DNA from 4 places in the Vibrio sp. CB1-5 genome. Region 3 is predicted to be linked to each of the others. Evidence: predicted binding sites of a transcription regulator. Region 3 holds the regulator's gene; each other region holds the start of a gene.
The links. The regulator MetJ, encoded in region 3, represses methionine synthesis genes. The targets are predictions, from matches to a motif close to TTAGACNTNTANANGTCTAA.
Positions count from the first base shown of each region.

Region 1: metA (homoserine O-succinyltransferase MetA) is a predicted target of MetJ. The motif match lies at 2,210-2,229, and genes of this name have one in related genera.
Region 2: metK (methionine adenosyltransferase) is a predicted target of MetJ. The motif match lies at 1,554-1,573, and genes of this name have one in related genera.
Region 4: metH (methionine synthase) is a predicted target of MetJ. The motif match lies at 1,198-1,217, and genes of this name have one in related genera.

Region 1 is NZ_JBJHPB010000010.1:40,186-43,619, forward strand. Features, by position in the region: gene ACJB0T_RS09560 (M20/M25/M40 family metallo-hydrolase) at 1-851, shown strand, start outside; gene ACJB0T_RS09565 (ribosome recycling factor family protein) at 907-1,239, opposite strand; gene ACJB0T_RS09570 (DUF3859 domain-containing protein) at 1,239-1,676, opposite strand; gene ACJB0T_RS09575 (AAA family ATPase) at 1,716-2,120, opposite strand; gene metA (homoserine O-succinyltransferase MetA) at 2,260-3,198, shown strand; gene ACJB0T_RS09585 (DUF3081 domain-containing protein) at 3,262-3,434, opposite strand, start outside.
Region 2 is NZ_JBJHPB010000002.1:58,801-62,234, reverse strand. Features, by position in the region: gene tkt (transketolase) at 1-1,339, opposite strand, end outside; gene metK (methionine adenosyltransferase) at 1,649-2,800, shown strand; gene ACJB0T_RS01805 (DUF2189 domain-containing protein) at 3,179-3,434, shown strand, end outside.
Region 3 is NZ_JBJHPB010000031.1:49,919-53,352, reverse strand. Features, by position in the region: gene ACJB0T_RS18595 (malic enzyme-like NAD(P)-binding protein) at 1-906, shown strand, start outside; gene metJ (met regulon transcriptional regulator MetJ) at 1,063-1,383, opposite strand; gene ACJB0T_RS18585 (O-succinylhomoserine (thiol)-lyase) at 1,648-2,817, shown strand; gene ACJB0T_RS18580 (bifunctional aspartate kinase/homoserine dehydrogenase II) at 2,824-3,434, shown strand, end outside.
Region 4 is NZ_JBJHPB010000009.1:17,186-20,619, forward strand. Features, by position in the region: gene ACJB0T_RS08750 (cation:proton antiporter) at 1-975, opposite strand, end outside; gene metH (methionine synthase) at 1,265-3,434, shown strand, end outside.

The DNA.
Region 1 (3,434 bases), on a different contig from region 3:
TCGAGCCTATCATCGAAGATGGCATCATCCGCTCAAAAGGCGACACGATCCTTGGTGGTGATGACAAGTCAGGTATCGCGGCAGTGATGGAAGCCGTTCGTTGCTTACAGGAGCAAAACCGCGAACACAAAACGATTGAAGTTGCATTCACGGTTCATGAAGAAGGTGGTCTGTTTGGATCTGAGCATTTCGACATGTCTTACATTCAATCGAAAAACGCTATCGTATTGGATACAGGCGGTCCTATCGGCACTATCGTTACTGGTGCACCTGGTCAGCAAAAAATCGTCGCTAAGATCAAAGGTCGTCCAGCTCACGCAGGTCTTGCGCCAGAAGAAGGCATCAGTGCCGCTATGGTTGCAGCGGACGCTATCGCTAACATGAAATTACTGCGCATCGACGAGCAGACCACAGCAAACATCGGTTCAGTACACGGCGGTCAAGCAACAAACATTGTTATGCCTGAGCTAACAGTCGTTGCAGAAGCGCGCTCTCTAAATAGCGACAAACTTACTGCTCAAGTTAACCACATGGTTGAGACATTCCAAGCATCAGCAGAGAAGTTTGGTGCAGAGGTGGAGATTGAGTCAACTCGCGCTTACGACGCGTTTGTTATCGCTGAAGATGATGCTCACGTTCTGAAAATCAAAGAAGTGTTTGCGTCAAACGGTGTTGAAGCAAACACTAAGCATACAGGCGGTGGCAGCGATGCTAACAACTTCAACGAGAAAGGTTTAACGACAGTAAACCTATCTACAGGTATGTCTAAAGTGCACACCACAGAAGAGTTCATCGCTGTTGATGACATGGTGAAGATCACCGACTTTGTGATTAGCTACGTAACCGCTTAATCATACAGTAAAAATAGAAGCCGCCTCTGCTCACAGCGAAGCGGCTTTTTTATCATCACAAATCTTCAAATTCATCAATCGCAGCGCGAGCCTCTGCCAGCGTGCACCCAGATTGATACATCAAATCAGCGACCGTGATCTCAGGCTCCCGCTCAAGGACTTCTTGAATGGGTGACTTGTAGCCATCTAGCACTTTATTTATCGCAACAGAAATCCAGCCGACATTAGCCTCGATGGAAAATTTCAATAATGCAGAAGGCTCTCCGCTCAGTGTCCAGTTGCGTGAGCGTCTAATACGTTTTAGCGTACAGCCATACTTCACAGCACAGGCCATGACGATAGCTTTATCTTCAACGCGGTGAACAAAGCTATTCAGCTTTACCGACACTAAAAACCGCGACGTTTCCAAAACTGACCTTCATCTCTTGCTGTGACTTTAAAGGTTTTTTCTGCGATGGTTTTACCCTGCATCTCGATCACCATGCGCCAATCGCCTAAGTTACTCTCAAAGCCATTGATAGGATCAAGTAACTGAATAGTATCGCCAAGGTAGAAGTCCCAGTCATTGCTACCGACGTGTTCATCGCCATCAAAAGGCGCTAACACCTGCCCTTTTTTACTCAGCACGCCAGGGTGATAGATACAATATCGAACCTTCTCCCCTTTGGCCTTTTTGATGTTCACAATAAAGCCAAACTCAATATGCTCATCCGCAGGTACGATAGTTGTGAATTCTTGAATTTTAGGGAGATCTTTGGAGCCTGAATCCCAAGTGGAGTAAATGCCATAAGAGGTCATTTCTACGACAGGTGAACGCTTCGCCATGGTAAATTTTCTTTTATTTTTCTGTTCTAATGGTTGGGGTTAATCTTGCCAGCGTTTTTGCATAGACGCTATGACATCATCACTAACACCATGAATATTTAGATACCGACCTCGGCAAACGATGATCTCTAGTTCAGCCTTATAACGCTTAGCGAGTATTTTGTAAGCTTTCATCTCCCACAAGCGAACAAACGTATTGGCGACCACCACGTCTTGATTGTCCGCAAGCGCAGATTCCACTTGTTTTTGGCACCAAGCATGGGCATGCGCGATTTTGCTCGCATCATACTGATACTCGCCATCGGCATTCAAAAAATACATGTCGGCCTCGTAGTGAGCCGCATTAAAAGTCTTAGCTAATGTACTTTTTCCAGAACCAGGTAAGCCCCGAATGAGCGTTAGTTTCAAACTCGTTTCCGCTATCAGTTTATGCAAAGGCGACATTGTACCTTGTCTTGCCACCATTGGTAGCTTACTTACAGTCTGACGTAAGCTAAAATTAATTATCGACAAGAAATAACGTTTGCGTTAGTTTAGATGTATAGACGTCCAGAAGACCAAAACAGAGCTTAGGGAGAAAGCTGTGCCAATTAAGATCCCCGATCAACTGCCTGCATCCAATGTATTGCAACAAGAGAACATCTTTGTAATGTCGGAAACGCGTGCGGCGACCCAAGAAATTCGCCCACTTAAAGTGTTGATCCTCAATTTGATGCCCAAGAAAATTGAAACTGAAACTCAGTTTTTAAGGCTACTCTCCAATAGTCCACTGCAAGTTGATGTAGAGCTACTGCGCATTGATGATCGCCCAAGTAAAAATACACCAACTGAACACTTAGATACCTTCTATCGCCAATTTGAAACCATCAAGAATCGCAATTTCGATGGTCTCATCATCACTGGTGCACCACTCGGTTTGGTTCAGTTTGAAGATGTGATTTATTGGGAACACCTTCAGACCATCATGAACTGGGCAAGCAAACACGTCACCTCTACACTCTATGTGTGCTGGGCTGCCCAAGCTGGCCTTAAGCTACTTTACGACCTGCCAAAGCGTACCCGAAAAGAAAAACTCTCTGGTGTCTACCATCATGAGATTCACTCACCGTATCACCCTATCTTGCGTGGCTTTGATGATACCTTCTTAGCGCCCCATTCTCGATATGCTGATTTCTCTCCGGAATACTTAGAGTCTCATACTGATCTGGATATTTTGGCCACATCGGATATCGCAGGCGTGTATTTGGCTGCGACGAAAGACAAGCGTAATGTGTTCGTCACCGGTCACCCTGAATATGACTCCAATACACTGCATAATGAATATGTGCGTGATCTCGGAGAGGGAATGGAACCTGCCATTCCAATCAACTATTACCCGAACAACAACCCTGACAATAAGCCAGTTGCAAGTTGGCGCAGTCACGGTCATTTACTGTTTGCTAACTGGCTAAACTACTGCGTGTACCAACAAACGCCATACGATCTTGAACACTTCAGTGAAGACGCGTTTACGAAAGACTAATAGCCTAGATACCCTATGCCTCCCTTTAAACTGGGAGGCATAAGCTATTTCGCGTGAGGAATTTCACTTCGCTAACATCGCCACTTTCTTTAAAAAGCTATCACGTAAGTGCTCTTGGTCATATTCAAGGTGATAGGTATTGTGAAAACCCACTTTAAGTTCCACACCATTACCCCGCATATAAACGTTGTACCCATCGTAGTCAGAACAAGCTTCAACGCCTTCATAAATTTTGC
Region 2 (3,434 bases), on a different contig from region 3:
CGTATTCCATGAACATCAGGAATGTTGCACCGTAAGGTACGAAACCACCGTGAAGAGCGATACCGTTGATGATCGCCGTCATACCGAATTCACGTACACCGTAGTGGATGTAGTTACCAGACGCATCGTCAGCCGTTAGCGACTGAGAGCCAGACCACATAGTTAGGTTTGATGGCGCTAGGTCAGCAGAGCCGCCCATGAACTCAGGAAGCATCTTACCGAACGCTTCTAGCGCGTTTTGAGACGCTTTACGTGATGCAATGTTTGCTGGGTTCGCTTGAAGGTCAGCAATGATCTTGCTTGCTTCTTGCTCCCACTGAGCAGGAAGCTCACCGTTCACACGGCGTTTAAATTCAGCCGCAAGCTCTGGGTAAGCCGCTTCATAAGCTGCTAGCTTCTCGTTCCAAGCTGCTTCTTTGGCGCTACCCGCTTCGTTTGCATCCCACTCTGCTTTGATGTCAGCAGGGATTTCAAATGGACCGTGTTCCCAACCTAGGAATTCACGTGCTGCTGCAATTTCGTCGTGACCTAGTGGTGCACCGTGACAATCGTGAGAGCCTGCTTTGTTTGGAGAACCAAAACCGATGATGGTTTTAGTACAAATTAGCGTTGGACGTGGATCCGCTTTTGCCGCTTCAATCGCTGCGTTGATTGCGTCTGCATCGTGGCCGTCTACTGCTGGGATGACATGCCAGCCGTAAGCTTCGAAACGCTTAGGCGTATCGTCAGAGAACCAACCGTCAACTTCACCGTCGATAGAGATGCCGTTGTCATCCCAGAAAGCAATCAGCTTACCAAGACCTAGCGTACCCGCTAGAGAACACGCTTCGTGAGAGATACCTTCCATCAGACAGCCATCACCCATGAACACATAAGTGAAGTGGTCAACGATGTCGTGGCCTTCTTTGTTGAATTGCGCTGCTAGAGATTTCTCAGCAATCGCCATACCTACTGCGTTGGTGATGCCTTGACCTAGAGGGCCAGTCGTCGTCTCGATACCAGGAGCATAACCATACTCTGGGTGGCCTGGTGTTTTTGAGTGCAATTGACGGAAGTTTTTCAAATCGTCAATAGATAGCTCGTAACCACTTAGGTGAAGCAGAGAGTAAATCAGCATAGAGCCGTGACCGTTAGAAAGAACGAAACGGTCGCGATCAGCCCACTCTGGGTTTGATGGGTTGTGATTTAGGTGAGAGCGCCAAAGAACTTCAGCGATATCTGCCATACCCATAGGTGCACCTGGGTGACCTGAGTTAGCTTGTTGAACACCATCCATGCTTAGCGCGCGGATTGCATTAGCGAGTTGTTTACGAGAAGACATGTAGGCTCCTGAGTGCATTAAGCGAATTCCAAGTTTTTCATAGACTGATTGAATAATCAGCGGTCGCTATTGTCGCAAAGCGATATAGTCTCTGCAAACGATTTACCGCCATTTTTTAGCATTTTCGCCGAATAATGACGATTATAAGTGGATCGCATCAATCCAATCAGGCAAACGTTTGGCTATATGTTAAAAGCAAAAATCGCTTGCTAATCGAACATTGATGACTAGAATAGACGTCTAGATGTAGATACACCTACAATATATCATTGATTTTATTACAAGTGAGTGTGCTAGCACTTGCTTAAAACTTAAATTGGAGCTCTCATGGCTAAGCACCTATTTACTTCTGAGTCAGTATCAGAAGGCCATCCAGATAAAATCGCGGACCAGATTTCTGACGCGGTACTTGATGCAATCTTGGAGCAAGATCCAAAAGCTCGTGTAGCTTGCGAAACTTACGTTAAGACTGGCATGGTGATGGTGGGTGGTGAGATCACCACTTCAGCATGGGTAGACATCGAAGAGCTAACTCGTGAAACCGTTCGCGAAATCGGCTACGTTCACTCTGACATGGGTTTTGATGCGGATTCTTGTGCCGTTCTAAACACCATCGGTAAACAGTCTCCAGATATCAACCAAGGTGTTGATAAAGCGGATCCTAAAGAGCAAGGCGCGGGCGACCAAGGCATCATGTTCGGTTACGCAACAAACGAAACTGACATCCTAATGCCAGCACCTATCACATACTCTCACCGTCTTGTTCAAAAGCAAGCGGAAGTGCGTAAGAACGGCACTCTACCTTGGCTACGTCCAGACGCTAAGTCTCAGGTTACGTTCCAATACGACCAAGGTAAGATCGTGGGTATCGATGCGGTTGTTCTTTCAACTCAGCACTGTGATACCATCTCTACTCCTGATCTGCGTGAAGCAGTAATGGAAGAGATCATCAAGCCAGTACTTCCATCTGAGTGGATCAACAAAGAAACCAACTTCTTCATCAACCCAACCGGTCGTTTCGTAATCGGCGGTCCTATGGGTGACTGTGGTCTAACGGGTCGTAAGATCATCGTTGATACCTACGGCGGCGCAGCTCGTCACGGTGGTGGTGCATTCTCTGGAAAAGATCCATCAAAAGTTGACCGTTCTGCAGCATACGCAGCACGTTATGTAGCGAAGAACATCGTAGCGGCTGGTATGGCTGACCGTTGTGAGATCCAACTGTCTTACGCCATCGGTGTTGCTGATCCAACGTCTATCATGGTTGAGACATTTGGTACTGAAAAAGTTTCTCACGACATCATCGTAGAAGCAGTTCGTCAAAACTTCGACCTACGTCCATACGGTCTACAAGAGATGCTAAACCTGCTTCAGCCAATCTACAAGAAGACAGCAGCATACGGCCACTTCGGTCGCGAAGAATTCCCTTGGGAAGCGACAGACAAAGCAGCAATCCTGCGTGAGTTTGCTGGTCTGTAATTACTCTTAGTCTGAGTTTTTACTCCAAAAAAGCCCTCAAAATTTTTTGAGGGCTTTTTTATTTTTTTAATCCTGTCTTTTCAAATACTTTGTTACAAAAGTGTTAACTTATTATCTTGTGGCTTGTATTTAATACCCTTCTGAAAATTGTGTTTTCCCCTAACACGGTCAATAGTTAGACAAAAGTGCCCTTGCGAATAGACCGCTTTACGGGTTTGTTCGTATGCAAAATAGAGCACTTAAGAGGGGAAGACGCTAACAACGGAAAATGACTAGACACTACAGAAATAACTGTAAGTCTCACGCCCGACGTGTCCGTTAAAATTAGCGCCATGCCCTGAGAAAAACGAAGGCCAGTTTGTCAATCAGGGAGGACATATGCCTCGAACTGTTAATTCTGATGACTTCCAGAAGAAACATGAAGTCAGGGATCAAGATTACGCTAAAACCATTCCATGTAACCAACTCAGTGTGTCCGCACCTTTTCATTGGTTAGCGCTGGGATTGCATGACCTTATTCGCATGCCGATCATCAGTGCTTTTTATGGGCTCTGCTTTACAGCTGCGGCGGTCGCCATTGTGCTGCTCGTGCAATGGCAAGGCACACATCTAGTGATCATGCCAAGTCTAGTTG
Region 3 (3,434 bases):
CGCACGATTGATGAGTTCGTCGACACGGTTGCCAACATCTCAGATACGTTTGGCGGTATTAACCTAGAAGATATTAAAGCGCCAGATTGTTTTGAAATTGAACGTCGTCTTATTGAGCGTTGTGATGTACCAGTATTCCACGATGACCAACACGGTACAGCGATTGTTACCGCAGCGGGTATGCTCAACGCGATAGAGCTTCAAGGTAAAGATCTTAAAGAAGCGATCATTGTCTGCCTAGGAGCAGGTGCAGCGGCGATCGCTTGTATGGAGCTTTTGATCAAATGTGGCGCAATGCGCGAGAAGATCTACATGCTGGATCGTAAAGGCGTGATCCATACGCGTCGTGACGATCTTAACGAATATAAAGAGCTGTTTGCCAACAACACAGATAAGCGTACGCTAGAAGATGTGATCGAAGGTGCAGACCTATTCTTGGGTGTATCGGGTCCTGATTTGCTGCCACCAGAAGCACTTAAGCTGATGGCAGACAAACCAATAGTGTTTGCTTGTTCAAACCCAGATCCAGAAATCAAACCGGAGCTTGCTCATCAGGTTCGTGATGACCTGATTATGGGTACGGGTCGTTCAGACTATCCAAACCAAGTAAACAATGTACTGTGTTTCCCGTTCATCTTCCGTGGTGCGCTAGATGTGCGTGCAAGCGAGATTAATGATGAGATGAAACTGGCCGCGGTCGAAGCGATTCGTGAGCTAGCGAAAGAGCCGGTACCACAAGATGTGCTTACTGCCGCAGGTGTTGAGGCGCTGACCTTTGGTAAAGACTACATCATTCCAAAACCGATGGATCCACGTTTGCTTCCTCGTGTGGCTAAAGCGGTCGCGAAAGCGGCGGTTGAATCGGGTGTGGCGCGTATTGAGTTGCCTGAAAGCTATATGGATTAAAAAAGATGGGAAGAGCGGTTCTTGGTCCTAGGTCCTAGGAGGAGCTGATCTTCAACCTCTAAATAAACAAAAAGCGCATTGGATAATTAACCAATGCGCTTTTTTAATGTCTCTACCAAGGACCAAGGACCAAGGACCAAGGACCGCTCTTAATCTCTACTCTTCATCAAACGCTTCAAACTCAATCCCCATCGCCGTCATCAGCTCTTTCGCTTCTGTTGGGATATCGTCTGGACGGTCTTTTCGCAAATCTTCGTCGGTTGGAAGCGGCTGACCTGTGTAAGCGTGCAGGAATGCTTCGCACAAAAGTTCACTGTTGGTTGCATGGCGTAGGTTATTGATTTGGCGACGAGTACGCTCATCGGTCAATACCTTTAGCACCTTCAGCGGGATAGACACTGTGATTTTTTTTACCTGCTCGCTTTTTTTACCGTGCTCCGCATATGGGCTAATGTATTCACCATTCCAATCTGCCATTACACACCTTCGCTCTGTTAATCATAAATAGTAGTAGTAAGTATGCCGCAATTTTAGCGGGATTTACCGCCATAAGCAAAGACATATAGACGTCTGGAAGTGTTGACGTCTCACATTTTGGAAAGTAAAGTGGGGCAACGAATGTGGACATTTATTTTAATGCAATGTTAATTCTTTAACGTTTGTGGCGTTTGCCGGTTCCCATATTACCGGTAAAAGTAGACACTGTGGCTCTAGCCATGCGATTTGAGAAAGGAAGTTTCTATGAGCAATCGGAAGCCAGCGACAATAGCCGTACGTACTGGTATCGAATCGGATACCCAGCATCACGCTGTGGTGCCACCTATTTATCTTTCTACTAACTACGGATTCCCTGCGTTTGGGGAAGTGCCGACTTACGATTACACCCGCTCAGGAAACCCAAACCGAGGTTTACTAGAAACCGCTCTGTACGAGCTGGAATCAGGTAAGGGTGCGGTAGTGACTAACTGTGGTACCTCTGCCCTTAACCTTTGGGTTTCGGCTTTCTTAGGTCCAGAAGACACCATTATTGCTCCTCACGACTGTTATGGCGGTACTTACCGTTTATTTAACACGCGCGCCCAAAAAGGGGACTTCAAGGTTCAGTTTGTTGATCAAAGCGATGAGCAAGCTTTTGAAGCAGCGCTTGAGAAAAAACCGAAACTTATCCTACTTGAAACGCCGTCCAACCCACTAGTGCGCGTCGTTGATATTGCCGCCGTGTGTGAAAAAGCTAAAAAAGTAGGCGCGCTGGTGGCGGTAGACAATACCTTTTTGACACCGGTGTACCAAAAGCCTCTTGAGCTGGGTGCTGACTTTGTAATCCACTCCACCACTAAGTATATCAACGGTCACTCTGATGTGATTGGCGGTGTGGTGATCACCAAAACGGAAGAGCACGCAGAAGAGCTCGCATGGTGGGGCAACTGTATCGGCGCGACGGGCACGCCATTTGATAGTTACATGACGCTGCGCGGTATTCGCACCCTTGGCGCTCGCATGCGTGTTCATGAAGAAAGCTCACAACAGATCCTAGATTTTCTTAAGCCGCAACCATTGGTGAAAGTGATTTATCACCCGAGCTTGCCAGAGCATCCGGGTCATGAGGTTGCTAAGAAACAGCAGTCTGGCTTTGGCTCTATGTTGAGCTTTGAGTTCGCAGGTAGCTTTGAGCAACTGAAATATTTTGTCGGTGAGTTGGAGTTATTCTCGCTTGCGGAATCTTTGGGCGGTGTAGAAAGTCTGATTTGCCACCCTGCATCTATGACCCACCGTGCGATGGGTGAAGAGGCATTAGCAGAAGCGGGCGTATCTCAGCAGCTACTTCGTCTCTCTGTTGGCCTAGAAGATGCGCAAGATCTGATTGATGACCTTGCTCAGGCATTTGAGAAAGCATCTGCGTTTGGAGGATAAGCCGGCATGAGTCAAAGCAGTACCCTAAGCAGCGCCTTAGGCGGAAAGAGTAACAAGCAGTTGCACAAATTTGGCGGCAGCAGCTTAGCTGACCCAGAGTGTTATCGTCGCGTCGTTTCTATTTTAAAAGACTACTCCAATGAGGAAGATCTCATTGTGGTCTCGGCTGCGGGTAAAACCACCAATCGTCTTATTGAATTTCTCGATGCACTCAATAAAGATGGGCGCATTGCCCATGAACACCTTCAAGCACTGCGTCAGTTTCAGATTGAGATGGTGGAATCGCTGTTGACTGGTGATGAGGCGGAAAGCCTTATCTCTCAGCTGAAAGATGAATTCAGTACGCTGGGTGAGCTTAGCTATCCACTGACTGATGCTGAGCGCTCTGCTGTGCTGGGTCATGGTGAAGTGTGGTCTTCACGCCTATTGGCGGCACTACTGAGACAAAGTGATCTCCCAGCAGTAGCACAAGATGCAAGAGCGTTTCTGCGCGCTGAGTTCGGCACTCAGCCAGAGGTCGATCGTGCTAAATCGTATCCGCTGATTAAAGAAGTACTGGCTCAACATGCGCATCATCGTGTGGTAATTACCGGCTTCATGGCGCAAAGTGAATGTGG
Region 4 (3,434 bases), on a different contig from region 3:
TACCGAGACGGCCATCATAATCCAGTCTTCTTGGTGGAATTGGAATAGCAGCATCGACATACCGATGAGTAGGAACAGCACGCCATTTAAGAATTCGTCCACAAGTTCCCAGAAGTGGTCGAGGTGCTCCTCTGACTGTTTTGAGAATCCGATGTAGCGTGTCCAGTTACCGATCATAATACCCGACACCACCATTGAAAGTGGTCCAGAGACATGCAGGAACTCAGCAAAGGCGTAGCCTGCGGTTGGAATACCAATAGTCAGTAGCAGCTCCATTGAATGATCGTCTGTGGAGCTGATGAGGTAATGGAATACTAAGCCGAGTACAAAACCATAAACAATGCCGCCAATGGCCTCTTGAAGGAACAGAGCCGTTACGCTGCCAAGTGTGGGTGCTTTACTGCCAAAGGCAATGGTAAATAGGGTGACAAAGATAACAAGACCAAAACCGTCGTTGAATAGCGACTCTCCCTCGACTTGAGTTGAAACCCGTTGAGGAGCATTGAGTTTTTTAACAATAGCAAGAACGGCGATGGGGTCGGTAGGGGAGATCAGTGCGCCAAACAGTAAGCAGTAGATAAGATCAAACTGAATGCCAATCAGTAAACAGACACCATACAGCACAAAGCCAATAAAGAAGGTGGAAAATAGCGTCGCACCTAAGGCGAGAACGGTGATCTCCCATTTTTGATCTTTAAGGTGGGGCAGTTTGATGCCTAAACCGCCGGCAAACAATAGAAAGCCAAGGATCCCTTGAAGTAGGAAATCTTCAAAATCGATATCAGCAACGGTCTCGGTTGCCAGTTCAGTTAAGTGGAACCAATCGTTTTGACCTGCAACTAAGATGAGTAGTGATAGCATCATAGCACCGGCAGTAATCGCGATGGTGGTTTGCATTTTACCTATCTTGCTGTTTATTAGGGCTATTAACATAGCTGCTGCGGACAGAAAGCATAAAGTCTGATAGACGGACATCACTTCACCTAAGAGTGTAAAAAAATGTTAATGGGATTTTGTTCTTCTTCCTCGCGAATATCAATCACTGTTTGTGAAATCATTTGTCAATTTTATAGTTTAGAGCGACTCAGGTGATGTCGGTGTTTTTTATTCGCTCCGTGGACTTACTAGACCATGAACAACTTGTTTCTGCTTTAAGAGTCCGATAGTTTGAGGGGATAACAAGTCAGTAAAGATTTTTTAGACGTCTAGATTTCTAAAAAATCTATGATACGATGACAGCATTAGCAAGGAATGAGGCAGTATCGTGGGAAGCAGTAAGTACGTTGAAAGCAGCTATGCTCAAGGCAAGAAAGCTCAAGACAAGAAATCGCAGATAGAAAATCAGCTCAAGCAGCGTATTCTTTTGATCGATGGTGGTATGGGCACCATGATCCAAGGATACAAGCTTGAAGAAGAGGACTATCGCGGCGAGCGTTTTGCAGATTGGCAGTGTGATCTTAAAGGCAACAATGATCTTTTAGTGTTAACTCAGCCAGATCTTATTAAAGAGATCCATAGCGCTTACCTAGAAGCGGGTGCGGATATTCTTGAAACCAATACTTTCAACGCCACTACGATTGCCATGGCTGACTATGAGATGGAATCGCTAAGTGAGGAAATCAACTACGAAGCGGCTAGGCTTGCCAGAATTGCTGCTGATGAGTGGACGGCAAAAACGCCAGAACGTCCTCGTTACGTAGCCGGTGTGCTTGGTCCAACAAACCGTACCTGCTCAATCTCTCCTGATGTAAATGATCCCGGCTACCGTAATGTAAGCTTTGATGAGCTGGTGGAAGCGTACTCAGAGTCCACTCGCGCGCTGATTCGTGGCGGCAGTGACCTAATCCTTATTGAAACCATCTTCGATACCCTAAATGCAAAAGCCTGTTCATTTGCGGTTGAATCCGTATTTGAAGAGCTAGGTATCGAGCTTCCGGTCATGATCTCAGGCACCATCACCGATGCCTCTGGTCGTACTCTGTCAGGACAAACCACCGAAGCTTTCTACAACGCACTACGCCATGTGAAGCCACTTTCTTTCGGTCTCAACTGTGCACTTGGTCCAGATGAGCTAAGGCAATATGTTGAAGAGATGTCTCGCATCTCCGAAGGTTTTGTTTCGGCTCACCCGAATGCAGGCCTGCCGAATGCCTTTGGTGAATACGATCTTTCACCAGAAGACATGGCTGAACATATTGGTGAGTGGGCACGAAGCGGTTTCCTAAACCTAGTGGGTGGCTGTTGTGGTACCACGCCAGAGCATATTCGTCAGATGGCAAACGCCGTAGAAGGGGTGACGCCTCGTCCACTTCCAGAGCTGATTACCGCTTGTCGACTTTCCGGTTTAGAACCGCTAACTATTGAAAAAGAATCCCTATTCATCAACGTTGGTGAGCGTACCAACGTGACAGGTTCTGCTCGCTTTAAGCGTCTTATCAAAGAAGAACTGTATGACGAAGCATTAGAGGTGGCTCGTCAGCAAGTTGAAAATGGCGCGCAGATCATCGATATCAACATGGATGAGGGCATGCTGGATGCCGAAGCCTGTATGGTTCGATTCCTAAATCTTTGTGCCTCTGAGCCTGAGATTTCTAAAGTGCCTATCATGGTTGACTCTTCTAAGTGGGAAGTCATCGAGGCGGGTCTTAAGTGTATCCAAGGCAAAGGCATTGTTAACTCCATTTCGCTAAAAGAAGGCAAAGAGAAGTTTGTCGAGCAAGCGAAGCTGATCCGCCGCTATGGTGCAGCCGTTATCGTGATGGCGTTTGATGAAGTGGGTCAGGCAGAAACTCGCGAGCGTAAATTAGAGATTTGTAGCAAGGCTTATCGCATTCTTGTGGATGAAGTAGGCTTCCCACCAGAGGATATTATCTTTGACCCGAATATCTTCGCGGTAGCGACAGGTATTGAAGAGCACAACAACTACGCAGTCGACTTTATCGAGGCCGTTGCTGATATCAAACGTGACCTGCCACATGCGATGATCTCTGGTGGCGTATCAAATGTTTCGTTCTCGTTCCGTGGCAACAACTATGTACGTGAAGCGATTCATGCCGTGTTCCTTTACCACTGTTTCAAGAATGGTATGGACATGGGTATCGTTAATGCCGGTCAGCTCGAGATCTACGACAACGTTCCAGACAAACTGCGTGAAGCGGTAGAAGATGTAGTTCTCAACCGTCGTGATGATGGTACCGAGCGACTACTTGATATTGCCGCTGAATACGCTAACAAAGGCGTTGGTAAAGAAGATGATGCCAGTGCGCTAGAGTGGCGTACATGGCCAGTAGAGAAGCGTCTAGAGCACGCTCTCGTGAAAGGCATCACTGAGTTCATTGTTGAAGATACCGAAGAAGCGCGCGTCAATGCCTCAAAACCTCTCGAGGTAATTGAAGGCCCGTTAATGGATGGTATGAACGTGGTCGGTGACCTAT